3 regions of the Paenalkalicoccus suaedae genome follow, and region 1 is predicted to be linked to each of the others. Evidence: riboswitches for the same ligand, from Rfam matches in the RefSeq annotation. Region 1 holds a riboswitch; each other region holds the start of a gene.
The links. A riboswitch is a leader RNA that binds a small molecule or an ion and turns the genes downstream of it on or off. The one in region 1 is predicted to bind S-adenosylmethionine.
Positions count from the first base shown of each region.

Region 2: it holds a riboswitch for S-adenosylmethionine, as region 1 does, so the genes downstream of both, FLK61_RS15090 (methionine ABC transporter ATP-binding protein) here and FLK61_RS02970 (Fur-regulated basic protein FbpA) in region 1, are expected to answer to the same signal.
Region 3: it holds a riboswitch for S-adenosylmethionine, as region 1 does, so the genes downstream of both, FLK61_RS09505 (LLM class flavin-dependent oxidoreductase) here and FLK61_RS02970 (Fur-regulated basic protein FbpA) in region 1, are expected to answer to the same signal.

Region 1 is NZ_CP041372.2:486,478-493,095, forward strand. Features, by position in the region: gene FLK61_RS02940 (NAD(P)-dependent alcohol dehydrogenase) at 1-392, shown strand, start outside; partial or broken gene FLK61_RS02945 (M20 family metallopeptidase) at 727-1,587, opposite strand; gene FLK61_RS02950 (MetQ/NlpA family ABC transporter substrate-binding protein) at 1,590-2,456, opposite strand; gene FLK61_RS02955 (methionine ABC transporter permease) at 2,470-3,132, opposite strand; gene FLK61_RS02960 (methionine ABC transporter ATP-binding protein) at 3,122-4,147, opposite strand; gene FLK61_RS02965 (YezD family protein) at 4,244-4,396, opposite strand; gene FLK61_RS02970 (Fur-regulated basic protein FbpA) at 4,393-4,545, opposite strand; SAM riboswitch class I at 4,611-4,713, opposite strand; SAM riboswitch class I at 4,782-4,885, opposite strand; gene FLK61_RS02975 (AAA family ATPase) at 5,054-6,319, shown strand; gene FLK61_RS02980 (PH domain-containing protein) at 6,496-6,618, shown strand, end outside.
Region 2 is NZ_CP041372.2:2,805,893-2,812,510, forward strand. Features, by position in the region: gene FLK61_RS15080 (MetQ/NlpA family ABC transporter substrate-binding protein) at 1-601, opposite strand, end outside; gene FLK61_RS15085 (methionine ABC transporter permease) at 633-1,316, opposite strand; gene FLK61_RS15090 (methionine ABC transporter ATP-binding protein) at 1,309-2,334, opposite strand; SAM riboswitch class I at 2,483-2,590, opposite strand; gene FLK61_RS15095 (MFS transporter) at 2,710-3,960, opposite strand; gene gcvH (glycine cleavage system protein GcvH) at 4,999-5,382, opposite strand; gene FLK61_RS15105 (arsenate reductase family protein) at 5,473-5,829, opposite strand; gene FLK61_RS15110 (FAD/NAD(P)-binding protein) at 5,980-6,618, shown strand, end outside.
Region 3 is NZ_CP041372.2:1,768,070-1,774,687, reverse strand. Features, by position in the region: gene FLK61_RS09520 (hypothetical protein) at 1-202, opposite strand, end outside; gene FLK61_RS09515 (ABC-F family ATP-binding cassette domain-containing protein) at 355-1,959, shown strand; gene FLK61_RS09510 (acyl-CoA dehydrogenase family protein) at 2,332-3,459, opposite strand; SAM riboswitch class I at 3,609-3,710, shown strand; gene FLK61_RS09505 (LLM class flavin-dependent oxidoreductase) at 3,796-5,181, shown strand; gene FLK61_RS09500 (methionine ABC transporter ATP-binding protein) at 5,193-6,227, shown strand; gene FLK61_RS09495 (methionine ABC transporter permease) at 6,193-6,618, shown strand, end outside.

The DNA of each region.
Region 1 (6,618 bases):
TTGGTGCGAAGCATTACTATGCTACAGAAGATGAGGAAACGTTTGAGAAGCTTGCTGGTTCATTCGATTTCATCTTAAATACGGTCAGCGCGAAGCTGGATATTAATAAATTCTTAGGGCTCTTAGCATTAGATGGAACGCTTGTTAACGTTGGCGCTCCAGCTGAGCCACTCGATTTACACGTGTTCTCGCTAATCCCGCAGCGTCGTTCGTTTGCAGGCTCGTTGATTGGCGGTATTCGTGAAACGCAGGAGATGCTCGATTTCTGCGCAAAGCACGGCATTGAGCCGGAAATTGAAGTCATTTCAGCCGATGACATTGACGAAGCCTACGATCGCGTGTTGGACTCCGATGTGAAGTATCGATTTGTGATTGATACGGCGACGATTTAAGGTTGGGCGTTAATAGATAGATCGTGTGTAAAGGGAAGGAGACTAGGCATGAGTTCGTGCCTAGTCTTTTTGCTGTTTGTGGGTGGTTTGCGGGAGCGTTTTAGGGGAAGAGACACGCAATCTAAGAGAAGTGACACGGAAATCGGCAAAAAGAAGGAGAAGAGACACGCAATCTCCGAGAAGTGACGCGCAATCCACCAAAACGAGCAAGAAGTGACACGCTATACCGAACCTTCATCAACTAAAACCAAAGCCCTGACACCGCGACACAAGAAAAGCCCCACCGCATGGGGGGCTTTTCACATCGCGTTATTTAAACTGTCGCCTTCTGACGGTTGCGGACAAACTCATGAATTTCGTTTTGGAATCGTTTAATGTCGACTTCCGCACCAGTTTGCAGAGCGGCGCCACGAGCAATTTGCTGCACTTTTTCGGAGGTCTTCACAACCTCTTCCCACGTCGTTGCCCGAATAAAGAAGCGGGCTGCGGCATAGTCTGGAATGATATTAGGAGCATCGCCACCGTGTGTGATAATCCCATGAATGCGAATCGTGCTTGCTAGCTGCTGACGCAGGGCATTGATGCCTGAGAATAGCTGAAGCACGCCGTCTAGCGCGTTTATCCCTTCTTCTGGTGAACCAGCCGCGTGGGCTGCACGACCGGTAAAGTGAAATTCTAAAGGATCTACTGCAAGTGTTGCGCCTGTTGTCCCTGTTTCTCTTGATGGATGAATCATTAAGGCTGCATCAATCTCATCGAAGAGTCCGGCTTTGACGAAGCTTGCTTTTGCGCTACCATTTGGTCCGCCTTCTTCGGCGGGAGTCCCGTAAACATAGACGGTGCCACCGGTTTGTTCCAGATCATCGGCTAGGGCAATTGCGGCTGCGACGGATGTTGTGCCGATAATATTATGACCGCACGCATGCCCAAGGCCTGGCAAGGCGTCATATTCTGCTAGAAACACGATGTTACGTCCTGGCTTTGAGCTTGATTTCTTCCCAATAAACCCTGTTTCATGACCGGCAATCGATGTTTCTACGTCGAAGCTCGCGTCTTTTAATAGTGTTACTAGTTCAGCAGCTGATTGTACCTCCTCATTTCCGATTTCGGAGTAACCATGAATCCGCTTAGCAGCCTCAATATACGTGTCCTTTTTCTGGTCAATTCTTGCTTTCAATTCGTCTCGGATCGCCATTATTATTGTCCCTCCTTTAAGTTTTGTACAAGCTCATCAAGTGTTTGCTGCAAATCCTCCTGTGGAATATCGACCACAATATTTCCTCCGTTAGAATCGTCGACAACAGCTTGGGCAATGTCTTCCTCTTGATAAATTTGAGCAATAGTATGGTAGGCTTCGTTGTCTTTCTCCTCTGCGCGTGTCGCAAAAACGTTAATATAAGGCGCTGCTTCGTCACTGTATGGATCATCGTGTACGAGTGCTTCGTCTAAGAAAATATCTGCCTGTGTGGCAATTCCACTATTGATAATAGAGCCGGCAACGTCAGGTAACACTCGTGGTGTTTGTTGCGCAACGACTAATACAAATTCTAGATTCTTTGGATTTTCCTCAATATCATCGACGGTCGGATAAAGCCCTACATCCTCACGAAGGGTGATTAAGCCTGCGCTCTCAAGCACTTTGAGGCCTCGTCCCGTATTAGCGGGGTCGTTTGGTAGCGCGATTTCGCCGCCATCAGGAATATCCTCGATTGACTCATGGTTGGTTGAGTATAGTCCAAGAGGTGCAATAACGGTAGAGCCGATTGGCGTGATCGTTTCATCGTACTCCGCGTTGTATTGGCTTAGGAAAGCTAAGTGCTGGAACGAGTTGAGATCAATCTCTCCATTCACAAGAGCCGTGTTAGGTAATGCGTAGTCTGCAAATTCGATTAGCTCGATATCGATACCTTCCTCTGCAGCACGGTCTGAAATTAAATTCCAGAACTGACCGTCTGCACCTGTTACGCCGATCGAGACTTCTATGCGGTCCTCCGATGCTTGTGATTCTCCACATGCTACTAGTAAAAGTGTAAGTGCCCCTGTTAAAAATGCTGCTTTTCTCATGATTAATCTCTCCCTATCTTCTTAAGAATTTTCGTGATAATTTGTTTCCGGCAAACTGTGCGATTTGTACTAAAATAATGAGTATAGCGACGGTGACAAACATGACAGACGCGTCAAAGCGATGGTAGCCGTAAGTCATGGCGAGGTCTCCTAAACCGCCACCCCCAACAATCCCTGCCATAGCAGAAAAGTCGATTAAGGCAACTGTCACAAAGGTTAGTCCCAAAATAAGTGGACCGAGTGTCTCTGGAATGAGGACACCATAAATAATTTGAAAAGGGGATGCACCCATTGCTTTTGCGGCTTCAATTAAGCCTGGATCAATCGCAACAAGGTTATTTTCCACAATGCGGGCGATCCCGAACGAAGCAGCAATTGTCATAGGAAAGATGGCTGCTGTCGTTCCAATCGTTGTACCCATTACCAATCTCGTTAAAGGTGTAATAGCGACGAGAAAGATAATAAACGGAATTGGGCGAATGATGTTGATTAACACATTGATGAAAAAGAATACGACTTTATTTTCTAAAATATTGTCCTCACGCGTGACATATAAGGTGAGACCGATCGCGACGCCGAAGATACTGGCGAAGGCGAGTGTGAAGAGGACCATCGTAATCGTCTCACCGGTCGCCTCCACAACCCTGAGCCAAAACGTACTCCAATCAACTCCCATGATTGATCACCTCCCGAATCTCGACGGTTGTTGCGAGCTCTTCTATGGCTCGCTGAACCGCGATTGGATCACCGATAAACTCGACAATTAAGTTGCCGTAAAGCTGATCCTGTAACTCATTGACACTGCCATAAGCAATATTAAAATCTAGATCGTACTTACGTGTAACCTTTGATAATAATGGTTGATTGGTTGATTCGCCTTTAAAAATGACCCGATAAAGAGGGTTAGTATGGCTATTGCGTAAATGCGTTAATAGCTTAATAGATAGTCGATCATTTAATACAGAGCTAATAAAATTCTTTGTCGTGGCTGTTTGTGGATTCGAAAAAACGTTGAATACATTTCCACTCTCAATCACGCGACCATTCTCCATGACTGCAACACGATCGCAAATCGTTTTAATCACGTGCATCTCGTGCGTGATGAGAAGAATTGTGATGCCGTATTCTTCATTCACCTTTTTTAATAAGCGAAGAATATCATCGGTTGTATCAGGATCAAGTGCAGACGTTGCTTCGTCACAGATAAGGAATTCCGGTGACGTGGCTAGCGCACGAGCAATGCCAACGCGTTGCTTTTGACCGCCAGACAGTTGCTCAGGATAATGATCGGCTTTGTCCTTTAATCCGACAAAGTCGAGCATGTCGTTGACGATGCGCGTCACTTCTCGTTTTGGTTTTCGTGCAAGTCGTAGTGGATAAGCAACATTGCCAAAAACCGTCCGTGACGAAAATAGGTTAAAGTTTTGAAAGATCATGCCGATTTGCTGACGTTGGCGACGAAGATCCCGTGGTTTTAATGACTGAATGTCTTGATCGCCAATGAGGATGCGACCTTTTGTTGGGCTTTCGAGTAAGTTAACGAGTCTAAGTAGCGTGCTTTTACCCGCTCCACTGAAGCCGATAATGCCAAATATTTCTCCTTTATTCACGGTCAAGGACACGTCATCGACGGCAAGGATGTCCTTTCCATTTGTGGTAAAGCTTTTTGTGACTTCATCGAATGTAATCAATGCATGTGCTCCTTTTTACTAAAAGTCTGCTGGGACGCAAAAAGGCACCTCCCCCTATGTGTTGGGGGTAGGTGCCTTCTGTCGTCAGATCAGCAGCTAGTTTGTTTTTTTCTGATTCGGAAATCGTTTTTTCTCGGTTACGTCTACCTGGGTGATTTCCCCATTGTGCACAGTTACTGTTACTGTGCCAAACTCAATTTGTTTTAAGACGGACTGGACATACGATTCTTTTGTGGTGCTCTCACTCATCGTAGGCGAACCTCCTCTGTTTGGTTTAGTGCTTGGCGTAATTCCTCCACCGTTAGCTCATATAGTTGTTGGTTACCGATCTTAAAGTGACCTGCTTCGAGCAACCGTGTAATGAGCTGTTGCTTTGTGCTTTCCTGTGAGGCATTCATGTTCTTTTCCTCCCTAGGTACGCAAAAAAGCCACTTCTTCGTCCGATAAGAAGCGGCAAACATGCGTCTTATCTGTCAGGCTTTCGCCTGCTGGATTTGGCACAGTGCTACAAGTAGCCTGCTGCCGAGGGTTCATTGGGCCAGTCCCTTCCCCTCTCTGGATAAGGTATTCAGTTTTCGATTCGAGCATATAAAAAAGCCCACTTCACAAGAAGAGGGTAGTTGACTACTATCTCTTCTTATCTTTGTAGCACAAACGCTACTGGACTTGGCACAGTACCGCATGCGGCCTGTTGCCGAGGCTTCGTAGGGCCAATCCCTCCGCCTCTCTGGATAAGAGTGTATGTGTTCGATTCGATAATCAGTACTCTATCTTAGTATCCTTAAAATGTCAACTGCTTATTGAGGAAAATCTTGAGAGAGTCGCACGAATGGAGAATCAAAACCCATATTCATGCTATTATGAGAGTACCAGCCAATTATACTTCCCATTTAAGGAGTGGTTACTATGGATTCGTTTCTCTTCAATAAGTCAAATACGCGAATAAAAGATATGATAAATTACAGAGAACATGCGGTTGCGCTTGAGGGTGTGAGTGAACACTTGTTTACTGAATTTGGACATACTTTCTATCAATTTTCTCTCCAAGAGGAACTTGTGGATATTTGGAAAGTGCTCCAAGATGATATTAAGCATAACGCGAACGTAGAATTTGTTACATATGTTTTTGAGTCAGTTGAAGCATTTAAGGTTACAACGGAGATAGAGGAAGATCGTCTGCGGGTAAACTCTAACCTGAATATTGATAATTCGGTTTACTACTATCCTGATTTTGAGGTTGCTCTAGTTAGAATTCCGATTTTTCGTGAGCATATGAACTATGAGCAAAGCTTCGTTTTTTCCACGTCACAAACAGCCGTCAAACGCTTCCTTCATTATGTATACAAACAAAATCGTATATATAGTAAGGCGCACATGTCTATGCTCATTGATACATTAAATGGAGTAGAGGAACGACGAGAACAAATTACAACAGCTGTATTAAGAGAAGATGTTTTATTAGAAGCAGGACTAAAAGAGGAAATTTATCGTTCTATCGATCAATTCTTTCTAGAGGATGGTTCCTTTTTTAAGACGTATGATATTCCTTATAAAAGAGGCATTTTACTATACGGGCACCCTGGAAACGGGAAGACTACGCTTGTTAAATCAATAGCAGGAAGTGTAGAGGCTCCTGTCGTGTACTGGCAGATTACAGAACACACATCGAGCTACACCGTAATGGAAGTATTCCAGAAGGTGGCGAAGTTAACGCCGATGGTACTTGTTATTGAAGACTTGGACTCGATGCCACTAGACGTACGTTCTGTATTTCTTAATACACTAGACGGATCAACATCTAAAGAAGGGGTCTTTTTAGTTGGTACAACAAACTATCCGGAGAAAATTGATCCTGCCTTAGTAAACCGTGCTGGTCGCTTCGATCGCTCGTATGAGCTGAAGCTTCCCGGCAAAGAGCTTCGAAGTCAGTACGCAAAAGTTAAACGTTTCGATCGTTTCTTAACCGAAGATCAAGTGGAGCTTTTAGTAGAAAAGACAGACGGGCTCTCATTTGCGCAATTAAATGAACTGTATACGTCAGCTGCACTCCAATGGCACTATGAAGAAAAGGTTGATATTGATGAATTGTGTAGTCAGTTACAAAATGATAATCGAAAAAAGAAGCGTGATGAGTGGAACGAGTCAAACCATGATCCGGTGGGGTTTTATTAAGAGGGTAAGGGTGAATGAGAGGAGTAGCGGTGCGTTTGATGCGTACTGTGAAACTCTTATTTTTGTTGGTTGAAAGCGCGCATGGGAACATGCAGAAATGGTGTTTAATCATGTAACGTACCGCGACCTCTTAACGACAAACAAGGCTAAGAGAAAGTAGAAGGAGGACGAAATGAATGAATTTTTTCAAAGGGGACAATAAATCAAAGCACCACGACCAAGTACAGGAATTCCTATTTGAAGGAGAAGAGCTCCACAGCACGTATGGGCTGATGGTTGATTTTGTGGCGTTGACGTCG
Region 2 (6,618 bases), 1.7 Mb from region 1:
CCTCTGCTAAAGTGATAAGTCCTTCTTCTTCAAGAAGTCGTAGAATACGACCGTGGTCAGCTACCGAGCTTGACATAATGATGTCCGCTCCTTCAGGAAGCTCTTCTAGTGTTGCGTAATCTTGAGAGTAGATACCGATTGGCTCGATGTGAATTCCACCAGCGTTAACGAAATCATAGCCAAATTCTTCGATTTGAGACTCAAGATAAGGAATGTGCTGGAAGTAGTTTGCATCCAGTTCGCCTTCGTTTAATGCTTGGTTAGGAAGAATGTAGTCGTTGAAAGATTGAATCTCAAGCTCTACACCTTGCTCTGCTAATAGAGGCGCAGCAAATTCTAAGATTTCTGCGTGAGGTACGTTAGACGCACCTACCACAAGTGTTCCTAAATCTTCTGATGCTTCACCGTTTGCATTGTTCTCTGCCGGCTCGTTTGTATTGTCTTCAGCTGGCTCATTCGCTGCATTGTTTTCTGCAGTGTCGTTCACGTTATTTGCTGGTGCGTTCTCTACGTTTGTATCGTTTGCGTCGTTCCCTCCGCAAGCCGCTAAGAATGCTACTGATAATGATGCTACTCCTGCTACCTGTAGTGCTTTTTTCATGGATAAATCCCCCTTAAAAAGTGTTGTAAGCTTATCGCTTATCAATTTTATTCGTTAAATAATCGCCAATAAACTGAAGAATAAAGACGATTATTAGGACGATAATCGTTGCAACAATCGTAATCTCTGGATTGTTTCGTTGGAAACCATCGCGGAATGCGAGGTCACCTAGTCCACCCGCTCCAATAACCCCTGCCATTGCGGTATAACTGACAAGCGCAATCGCTGTTACAGTAATACCAGATACTAAGGCTGGCATGGATTCAGGTAGTAAAACCTTCATAATAATTTGTCCATTAGAAGCTCCCATTGATTTAGAGGCTTCAATAACTCCCTTATCTATTTCACGGAGCGCAATCTCTACCATTCGTGCGTAGAATGGTGCTGCTCCTATAATAAGCGCTGGTAGTGCGGCGGAGGGACCTAAGAATGTCCCTAAAATAGTTCGTGTAAATGGAATTAATAAGACAATTAAAATGATAAACGGAATCGATCTAAAAATATTTACATAAGCACCGATCACAAAGTTTATTACTTTATTTTGCCAAAGTTGTCCTCGACTCGTTAAGAAGAGAAGCAGCCCTAACATAATCCCTAATACAAATGTAACTACGAGTGCAATAAGAGACATATACAGTGTCTCAAGCGTTGCATCCCACATGTTCTCCCAGTTTACATCACCTAAAAATACAGATCCTAGTAAAAAGTTAGCCATGGTGGATCACCTCCACGTCTACTTTTTGCTCTTGGATAAACGCAATAGCTCCATCAACCTGGCTCTTGTCACCTGACATACTGATGAATAGAGAACCGTAAGGACCGTTTTGCGTTTGCGAGATCTTTCCTTGCAAAATACTAATGGAGACATCAAATTTACGAACAACGTCCGTAATGAGTGGTCGCTGTGCTTCTCCGCCTACAAATGTAAGCTGTAGCACGTGCCCAATCCCATCCTCTTTAAAGAGGTGGTTGATTGCTTCTTCTGTCTCTTCAGGCTCAGTAACCTGCTTGACGAATTCCTTTGTCATTGCCTGCTGTGGTTTGCGGAAGACATCCAATACAGGACCTCTTTCTACAATTTTACCTTGCTCCATTACGGCAACCTGGTGACAAATCTTCCGGATAACGTGCATCTCGTGTGTGATGAGCACGATCGTTAATCCGAGCTTTTTATTAATATCCGTTAGTAGCTCTAAAATAGAGTCTGTTGTCTTCGGATCAAGTGCCGATGTCGCTTCGTCACATAATAGCACCTGAGGATTGTTGGCTAGTGCTCGCGCAATACCGACGCGCTGCTTTTGCCCTCCAGATAGCTGAGATGGATAGGATCCCCCTCTACCTTCTAGTCCTACAAGCTTAATGAGCTCATCGACTCTCTTCTTCTGATCAACCTTTGAGACCCCTTTAATCTCTAGAGGAAACGCAATGTTCTCTTCGACAGTTCGTGACCATAAGAGATTAAAATGCTGGAAGATCATCCCGATCTCCTGTCTTGCTTGTCTGAGCTGTCTTTTAGAAAGCTTATTCATTTCTTTCCCAGCAACCGATACAGTACCGGATGTTGGTGCCTCAAGCATATTTAGCAGTCGAATAAGGGTACTTTTACCTGCACCACTGTAGCCAATGATGCCGTAGATTTCGCCTTTATCGATCGTTAAATCAATATTATCGACAGCTGTCACATTTCCGTCACGAGTACGGAATGTCTTTGCTATTTTTGATAAAGTAATCAACGTCGTCCATCCTTCCACAATAACTGTAATCAATATTCGTTTAACGCATAGACGCGTCAACCGAATAAAAAAATCCTCGTAAGGATACGAAAAAACCCTTCTGTCATATAGATGAACAGAAGGGTTTACTTAAAAGTAAAAAGCCTTCCTCTCATCTTTCAAAGCACACGCTTTGTTGGAATTGGCACCTTCCAAGCGAATGCTTGATGGTTGCCGGGTTTCATAGGGCCAGTCCCTCCACCTCTCTGGATAAGAAGATATCTTTATTCGTTTATTAGTCTGATATGGATATTATCATTCCCTATTCGTTCTGTCAACAAAAAACATCGTTCGTTTTCAGAAATGTGTCTACGCTTTTCCTACGAGGTTTCTCCCCTAAGAAGTGGGCTTATTATGACGGAAGACAAGGAAGAAATACGTCGTGCCTAAAATATACAGTCCTGCGGTGATACTAAACACGATTGCATAGCCGTTGTAAGCGCCATAGACCAGGACAATCGTGGTCGAAACTGGACCCATGACCGCCCAGCCGAGCTGGAATACCGCTTGACCAACAGAATTCGCGAGGCCCTTGATCGAATCATCGACGCTCCGCATCATCAGAGACATCTGAATCGGATTCCCGGCGTTCATCAGCGCTTGTCTGAATAGGAAGCCAAACACTGCAAGCCAGAGCTGCTCCGTAAAGGCAGTAATAAGCAAGAACGGAATTGACATGAGCTGCAGAAGCACAACGGCCCGCACCTCACCAAGCCGCTTCACTACCGCCGGTCCGATCATCATCGCAATCGCCGTCATCAGCTGTCCAGACGAGAGAATCAGTCCGACAGACGTATACGACGCATCAAATCGATCGACAAAATATAAGTTCAAATACGGAATCACGAGCCCTGATCCAAAGCCAATAATAATCTGCGCCACCGCAAACAGCATAATAATTTTAAGCCCTTTCCGATTCGTTTGAAAAAGTTGGCGGAAGGATTTCTTCTGAACATTCGCTGTTCGAATCTTGCGCTCTTCGCGGATTTTTGTAATTGGAATAATCGCAGCTATATAAAACGTTGCTCCAATTAATAATGTCAATCGGATACTCCAAAGCTCCGATACTTGGAAGAGAAAAATGAAGAAATCACTTAACGAGCCTCCAAGTAAATTTCCGATAACATTTGCAATCATAATGACGGCAAAGTTAAAGCTGAACAAATGAACGCGCTGCTTTTCCGTTGAGTTTTCAGCAAGTAAGGGAATGGCTGTGACTTGAATAAAGGCCATGAAGAGTCCCGTCATGAACGCTCCGCTTAGGAGAAGGGACTCAGCCCCCACCATCGCGCGCACGAAGAGACTGACTCCTGCAAAAATGGTGCCTATTAAAATGATTTTTTTACGGCCCGTTCGGTCACTAAGGATACCAATAGGTAATAAAGTGATCGCAGTTGCGGTTGCCTGCATGGCGATGACGGACCCGTTTGTTTGATCATTAAAGCCGAGCTCTCGTATGTAGTAGTTGTAGATGATCATAAAGATGCCCATCCCGATGTTTACGAGGATGGAGCTTAGTAAGAATAAACGGACGTTTTTGTTGTACTGTTTAAATTGGTCGCGCCAATCACCAGCTAGTGATCCCATTGTTGCCTCCTGTGCTATGTTTATCGAATTAGTTCGTCTCTCTAAATAATAAGGTAGTTTTGGGATTTTGTATAGCTTGGATGTGAAGTGTCAACTAGTTAAATACAAATACCTTCTCAGCTCTTCGAGCTGAAATTGCTGGAGTGCTAACTAGTTTAAATCTTCTCTCCGAGTTGTCAGCCCTCCGGACACTCTACGACATCCATAGGGCCGGTCTTTGAGCTTCCTCGTCGGCAGGACTCGACTGTCGTCTCCTCCTAAGCGCCTCCTGTGGGATCTCAAAAACCTCTTTCCCCTATGGATTGTCTCCGAATGTCCTCCGGGTCTGCCAGCTCTGCGTTTGATTTAAAAAAGGCATAGATAAAGAGCCTTTCTCTTTGTTGAAAAGCTTTTCTTTTTAAGTATATGGTTGTAGATAAGTGACTTTTTAGCAATGAAGATTTTTATGTACCGTATAAAAAATAAATGTACCGTATTCGGAATGAATGTACCGTATTCGGAATGAATGTACGTTGAGGCTTATTTTCTTTAGGAAATGTACGCTGTGCGAGATTTATGTACCGTATAAAATATTTATGTACCATATACAAGAGAAATGTACCGTGAGCAAGAATTGCTCTAACACAACGTTTGTGCAATTTAAGAACTTTTCACTTTGATACTATGGTTTAGATCTTGCATTCTATTCTGCTAAGATCGGCTTTTGTATTTAAATTTACTCTTATCATCTAGAAGCTCTAGAGGAGGCAGACTCGGAGAATACCCGGAGACAATTAGCAGGAATAGGCTGGAGATAAGACCACGCAGAAGGGCGTTCAGGAAGAGACGACAGTCGACTCCTGCCCGACGAGTAGGCTTAGATTCAGACCCTGCTAATGTCGAAGGGTGTTCGTAGAGCTGACTCCTCTACCCTTGTGAAGCTAAGAAAACTTAACGAAACTAGGTGGCATTTAGACAATTTGAACTTTGAGCGTGGGAGGACCGGAGGTAATCCCACCTTCAAAACAAAAAGCGCCCACTAGGGGCGCCATGCGTTACTTAGTCTTCATCGATTAATTGCTCATATGCTTCTGCATCCATCAGCTTGTCAAGCTCGCCGCTGTCAGATGGCTCTACTACGATCATCCATGCTTTTTCGTATGGAGATTCGTTTACTAGCTCAGGAGAATCTTCAAGCTCCTCGTTGATCTCAACTACTTTACCGGAAACCGGTGCATATAGTTCTGAAACAGTTTTAACAGATTCGACGCTTCCGAAAGGCTCGTCGGCTTTTACTTCGTCGCCTACTTCTGGTAGCTCGACAAAGACGATGTCACCTAGCTCGTCCTGTGCAAAATCTGTGATACCGATTCGTACAGACTCGCCCTCTTGTTTGACCCACTCGTGCTCTTCTGAATACTTGAAATCCTTTGGTACGCTCATGTGTACATCCTCCTTCAGCTTTGTGCTATGTAGATTGATTCACTCTTCCACTATAATATAGCGATAATGGAAGAACAACCTTCTATCCTACTACTTCCACATTTCCTCATAGATATCCTCTTTAAACCCGATCGTGACGTTCTTGCCGTCCGTCGCAAGCGGGCGCTTAATTAACATTCCGTCCGATGCTAGGATCTCTAAAAGCTCGTCTTCGTCGGCAGATTGCACCTTATCCTTAAGCCCAAGCTCGCGATATTTCTTTCCACTCGTGTTGAAAAACTTTTTGATCGGCTGGTCACTTTTAGATACAAGCTCGCGAAGCGTCTCTTTTGAAGGCGTATCTTCTACGATATGAACCGATTCGTAGGAGACATCGTTGTCCTTCAACCACTTCTCTGCCTTTTTACATGTGCTACACGCTGGGTATTGATAAAACGTTACTGTCATTATTCATCGACTCCTTTTTAGCCTATTTCATTTCCAGTGTACCTTAAAAAGTGCCCTTTCATCATCTATTTTGCATAGAGCCCTTGCAAATCGTAACCTTTCCTATTAATATAAACCGTAATGATTACGAATTAAAAAGGATGATGAAGAATGACTCATACATGGACGATTATTGGTGGCGGAATACAAGGGATCACAACTGCCGTCCACTTACTCGAGCACAACATTGTTTCAGTCCAAAACCTACGGATTATTGATCCACACGGTGAGCCGCTGGCGCAGTGGCGCTTCCGCACGAATCGAATTGAGATGCCCTACCTGCGCTCATCCTTTGTGCATCACTTATCCTCCAAGCCCTTCACGTTAGAAAATCATGCCGAAGGTGACTCACCATTTTTGGGTCGCTATAAGCGACCAGAGCGAGCATTCTTCCATGAGTATTGTGAGCAGGAAGTGAAGCGTCACAAGCTGGATTCTTGTTTTATTAAGGATTCCGTTACTGGATTAAAAAAGAATGCTACATGGGAAATAGAGCTCGCATCTGGAGAAACCATGTACTCCGATAAAGTAGTGTTAGCGTTGGGTGCTGGACAAAAGCTTTCGATTCCTGCATGTTTGAAGCCTTATAATGGGCAGCACGTGCACCACATTTTCGACACAGAATTAGACCTTGAGAGTATGGAGGGAAAGATTGCGATTATCGGGGGCGGGATTACGTCTGCGCACACGGCGGCGCTTTTGAGTAATCGATATCCTGGGCAGGTGACTTTGAGTAAGCGTCATGCGTTT
Region 3 (6,618 bases), 1.3 Mb from region 1:
GCTGCTCTTTTTCACTCATCGGTTTAGTAACATGAAAAGAACGCTCTGGTTCTATAGAGGTTAAAAACAAAATCATCTGTCTTAATTCATGAGAACACTCCTTATGTGAGTTATCATTTGTATGGTAGTAGCATCTTTCCTCATCATTGTATAAATCCTTTAATAGAGTAGTAACGCTATGAAACAAGCTATCTGATTGCATGACTGACCTCCCCTTTCCCACTACCGATATGTATATGTATGCTATTTAAAAGATAGAACCTACAATCATGCAAATTTTATTTGCTATATGATTTTGGCGTTAGTAATGGTATAATCCATGCAGTATGTCTATAGGAAGAGGTTGAATAAATTATGTTACAAGCAACTGATGTAAGCCTTCGCTTTGGCGATAAAAAGCTTTTTGAAGAGGTAAATATTAAATTTAATCCAGGTAACTGTTACGGATTGATTGGTGCAAACGGCGCGGGGAAATCCACGTTTCTAAAAATTCTTTCTGGTGAGTTAGAGCCACAAACAGGAAATGTTTCTTTAGGTAAAAACGAACGATTAGCTGTTTTAAAGCAGGATCACTTTGCCTATGAGGATGAAGTTGTTCTAGATACGGTCATGATCGGTCACGAGCGACTGTATGAAGTGATGAAGGAAAAAGATGCCATTTACATGAAGCCAGATTTCTCAGATGAAGACGGTATGCGTGCCGCTGAGCTTGAAGGTGAATTTGCTGAAATGAACGGGTACGAAGCAGAATCTGACGCTGCGGTTCTTCTCCAAGGACTTGGCATTGCGGATGAGCTTCACCAAGCAAAAATGTCTGAGCTTACAGAGGGGCAAAAGGTAAAAGTCCTTTTAGCTCAAGCGCTATTCGGTAGTCCTGACGTTCTTTTACTCGATGAGCCTACAAACGGACTTGATATCGAAGCCATCACGTGGCTCGAGGATTTCCTTGCTTCTTTCGAAAATACTGTTATTGTAGTTTCTCACGATAGACACTTTTTAAATAACGTATGTACGCACATTGCCGATTTAGACTTTAGTAAAATCCAGATTTACGTTGGTAACTATGACTTCTGGTACGAGTCTAGTCAACTTGCTCAAAAGATGGCTCAGGAGCGTAATAAAAAGAAGGAAGAAAAAATTGATGAGCTTAAGTCCTTTGTTGCACGATTCTCGGCAAACGCTTCGAAATCGAAACAGGCGACTTCTCGTAAAAAGCTCCTTGATAAAATTGAGCTTGAAGACATTCGTCCTTCATCTCGTAAATACCCATATATTGCGTTTAAACCAGAACGCGAAATTGGGAATGACGTATTAGTTGTTGAGAACATTTCTAAAACGGTTGACGGAAAGCAGCTTTTAAATAATGTGAGCTTTAGTTTAAACCGCGAAGACAAAGTCGCTTTAGTTGGTTCTAACGAACAAGCGAAAACGCTACTCATGCAAATTTTAATGGGTGAAGTAGAGCCAGATAGCGGAAGCTTTAAGTGGGGTCTAACAACGACTCAATCTTACTTCCCGAAGGATAACAGTGAGTTCTTCGAGAATTCGAATGATCCTTCTCTTATTGATTGGCTACGCCCTTATTCACCAGAAGATCAGTCTGAAAGCTTCATTCGTGGCTTCTTAGGACGTATGCTCTTCTCTGGTGAAGAAGCGAAAAAGAGCCCAAGCGTTTTATCTGGGGGAGAAAAAGTACGTTGCATGCTCTCTAAGATGATGCTAAGCGGATCTAACGTACTTCTACTAGACGAGCCAACAAACCACTTAGACTTAGAGTCCATTACAGCACTTAACAATGGACTTATCCAGTTTAAAGGTGTGTTAATGTTTGCTTCTCATGACCACCAGTTCAACCAGTCGATTGCAAATCGCATCATCGATATTCAAGATGAAGGTGTTATCGATAAAGAAATGACGTATGATGAGTACGTTGCTTCAAAGCTACAAACGACGAAGTAAGTTACCATTTGGCCCGTCTCCTAATTGGAGACGGGTTTTTGTATGTGGACAGAAAGATTATTTTGTCCAAACTTTGTGATGAATATCAAGTGGTTAATTCGAAACGAGGAGCGATTAATTGGTGAATTGCTTTGATTATCCGCTTTTACCTTTCGATTATCCGCTTTCCCCCTTTGGTTATCCGAAAATGCGATTCGGTAACCAGACAACCGAATCGAGCGGCATGTTATCTCAACTGCAAGTGACTCTCATCTACACCCGCGCGAATATCTTCCTTCCTCACGCTAAAACACCTAACATCTAATGACCAAATTCTTTTACCTTCACAAAAAAAGATAGAAGCCATCAAACTAGCTTCTACCCTCTTTAAAACTATTTTAATATATTTTTACCTAATTGACTGATCACTAAATCTTCTGCTGGCGGATTGTGAAGACCTGCTCGGACATCTCTAAAATGTCGTTGTAAAGGACAGCTTTGAGATAAGCTTTTTGCACCTACGACCTTCATAGCCAAATCCACGATGATATTCGCTTTCTCCGTAACAATTTTTTTAGTAGCTCCTAAGTCGCCGCGAAGATCATCTCTAGATTGAAGATCTGTCTCCTCCCATTTTCTCGCAGTAGCATGAAGTAAGGTCTCTGCCTCAAACAAAGCAAGCTCGATCTCTCCGAACTTACGCTGGACTTCTGGAACTTCTGCGATAGGATGTGGCAACGTTGAAGGCTGATAAGAATTAGCAAACTCTTTCGCATACGCTCGCGCAGCCTTAGCGACTCCTAAATATACAGCCGGAACGAGTAGGTACCATCCGCGCGGTTTAGGACTCGTTAAAGCCTCCGTTTTAAGTAACGCATCTTCCTCTACGAAAACGTCCGTCAACACCAAATCGTCGCTTCTCGTCGCGCGCATACTAACACTATCCCACGTCTCCTCAATCGTTACGCCAGGTTTTGTCATATCGATGACAAAAAAGCCCTTCTCTCCTGTCTCCTTAACGGTTGCAGAAATCACCGCGTAGTCTAATGCTTTGGCGAATGAGGTAAACGTTTTGGTTCCATTAATGACCCACCCTGAGTCACGCCTCGCAGCACTAACAGTAGGCGCACCTCCTCTTGCTGGGCTCCCAGTTGCCTTCTCCGTTTGGGCGAGATTAAGTAGCACCTGCTCTTTGGCGATCGTCGTAAGTAACTTCTCTGTCTTAGGAGAAATACTATCCTCCGATAATTCTAAACAGTAGCCAGCATGCCATCCGAAGGAGAGAGCTGTTGGCGCGTCCCCTTCAGCTAGCGTCGTCAAAATTTCAAGCATTGGTACTAACGTTAACCCATGGCCACCTACCCTCTCTGACACTGTCATGGACAAAAAGAATGCATTCTTTAAATCACGTATATTTTCTTCAGGTAGCATCGCAGATTCATCGTAAAATGCTGCTCGATCTGCAAATTTTTCTTTTAATATGTGTGCCTCTTCTATAAGTTGAGTCGTTTTGATCGACATGATTATGCCCCCTATTCGAGTTGAATGAGACTAATAGTACGTGACGAAGAAAATTCTGTCAATGACAAACTATTTTGAAAAACCCTGTTGACAGATCGGAGATGTGAGAGTAAAGTGAACACCATCAACTTCATAAAAAACCCAATTTTTTCTTATCCAGAGAGGTGGAGGGACTGGCCCTTTGATACCTCGGCAGCGTGCAACTTTGCGGCGTGCCAATTCCAGCAGGCGTATTGCCTGGAAGATGAGAAAAGCGGATCTGCGTAAATGCGCCTGCTTTTTTCATGATGAAAAAGGCAGGCGCATTTTTATTTTATTTTAGGAGGCCAACACACAATGACAAAACAATTACGACTAAACGCGTTTGACATGAATAGTGCGATGCATAATTCTCACGGGTTATGGAAGCACCCTGAGAACAAACGTCAAGATAGCTATAAAGATATTTCCTATTGGACAGATCTTGCTAAACTACTCGAAAAAGGAAAGTTTGACGCTATCTTTTTTGCAGACGTCGTTGGCGTTTATGATGTGTACCAACAAAGTAAAGCACCATCCATCAAACAAGCGATGCAAGTACCTATAAATGACCCTGCCCTCCTAGTTTCAGCAATGGCATCGGTCACGAAACACCTTTCCTTTGCCGTCACCGTTAGCACTACCTACGAGCACCCATTTTCAAACGCAAGACGATTCTCTACGCTCGATCATTTAACAAATGGTCGCGTTGCATGGAATATCGTCACCTCCTACTTGCCCAATGCAGCAAGAAACTTCGGACTTGAGGGTCTGATCAAGCACGATGAGCGCTACGATATTGCGGACGATTATTTAGACACCTCCTATAAGCTTTGGGAAACGAGCTGGGAGGATGATGCGATTGTGAACGATCGTCAAGCCGATGTGTACATTGATCCTGATAAGGTGCACGAAATTAATCATGAAGGTCCTTACTTTAAGGTTGAGGGTCCTCACTTGTCAGAGCCATCTCTGCAACGAACACCTGTCTTATTCCAGGCTGGCACTTCTGCCCGTGGTCGAGACTTTGCCGCGAAGCACGCAGAATGTATTTTTGTCGGTGGGCCGACTCCGGCTAAAGTTAAAGAGCTCGTAGCAGATTTAAAAACGCGCGTCGAAGCTCATGGACGAAAGCGCGAGGACGTACTTATCTTCTCGTTCTTGTCTGTCATTGTTGCAGAATCCAAAGTGGATGCCGAGCAAAAGCTAGAGGAATATAATCAGCACTGGAGTTCGCTAGCCGCTAAAGCGCAGTTTGGCGCTAGTGGCTATGACATCGCAGAATTCGAAGACAAAGATCCCGATGATATTTTTAGCTATGATAAACCAACTGAGGGTGGTCACTATAAAGCTGCCACCTTAACGAAGGATAACGCAAAGGCTCTGACAGTTGGCGAAGCATTAAAACGCTTCGATGGTATTACTAATCAAGTTATCGTAGGGGACCCTGATCATGTTGCAGCCGAAATACAGACGCTCTTTACTGAGTCCGATGTCGACGGATTTAATTTAAATCACTTTGTTACTCCAAGTGACCTCGAGGATTTTGTCTCATTAGTCGTGCCAAAACTGCAGGCTTCAGGAATTTACAAACAGGATTACGCGGAGGGCACGTTTAGAAAAAAGCTATTTCCTCACCTAGGAAACAAGCTTCCTGATACTCACCGCGCAAAATCATTTAAACACGAACAGGCATTAAGCTAAGGAGGAGCGATATGATACAGCTAGATCACGTGACTAAAAAGTACGGGGATAAGAATGATATCGTAGCAGTCGATGACGTGAGCCTCCGCATTGAGAAGGGCTCCATCTGTGGGATCGTCGGCTACAGCGGTGCAGGTAAAAGTACGTTACTACGTTGCTTAAATTATTTAGAAGTACCATCAAGCGGCGAAGTATCTATAGATGGCGTAGAGCTACATACGTTATCCAAAAGCGAGCTTCGAAAAACGCGACAATCAATCGGCATGATTTTTCAGCATTTTAATCTACCAAGCTCAAGATCTGTTTCTCAAATCGTTAATTTTGCGCTTAAAGCTAGTGGCTACGAGAAAAAGCTACGCAAACAGCGTATTCGAGAGCTTCTTGCGCTCGTTGGTCTTGCAGATAAAGAGAACGCCTACCCCAGTCAGCTAAGTGGTGGACAAAAGCAGCGTGTGAGTATTGCGAGAGCTCTTGCTAACGATCCAAGTATTTTACTTTGCGACGAGGCAACCTCTGCCCTTGATCCAAAAACGACGCAGTCTATTTTAGCTCTATTAAAAGAGTTGAATCAAAAGCTCCAGTTAACGATCGTCCTTATTACGCATGAGGTGGAAGTAGTAAAAGAGATTTGTGATACGTGTGTGATTATGGAGCGTGGGCAAATCATTGAGTCTGGGAACACCTACGACGTCTTTGCCAATCCTAAAGAGGAGCTAACAGCCTCCTTCATTGATACCGTTCTACATTTTTCTCTCCCAGAAAAGCTTGTGAATGAATTAACAGGTCATGTCATTAAATTAACCTTTAGAGGCCATTTAGCCTCTGAGGCAATCGTCTCGACGATGCTTCAAACCTTTAAAGTAAAGGGGAATATTTTGCACGGGAAGGTCGAGTATATCCAAGATAAGCCGCTTGGCGTATTCATTATGGAGCTTCAAGGTGATGCGCATGAGATTCGTCGAGCTGTGACGTATTTAGAAAATCAGGTAAGTAAAACGGAGGTGATTGCGAATGGACTCGATTCTACAGCTTTTGCCAGAGCTTAACGCAGCTTTCCTTGAAACATTATTAATGGTCGGTATTTCTCTCTCAGCCGCCTTCTTTTTAGGGTTACCTCTTGGGATTCTGCTTTATGTGACGGATCGAGGGCTAATCTTAGAAAACTCTTGGGTGCGCCAAGGTGCTGGCGTGGTTGTTAACTTAATTAGGTCTATTCCTTTTATCATTCTGTTAGTATTTTTAATCCCATTTACGCACTTTTTACTAGGGACAACGATTGGTCCAGTAGCTGCATCCGTCGCCCTATCCGTTGCAGCGATTCCTTTTTACGCTCGCATCGTGGAGAGCGCCGCTCGTGACATTGATCCTGGCGTCATTGAAGCAGCTGTTGCAACCGGCGCCTCTCCATGGCTTATCATCCGAGACATTATTTTACCT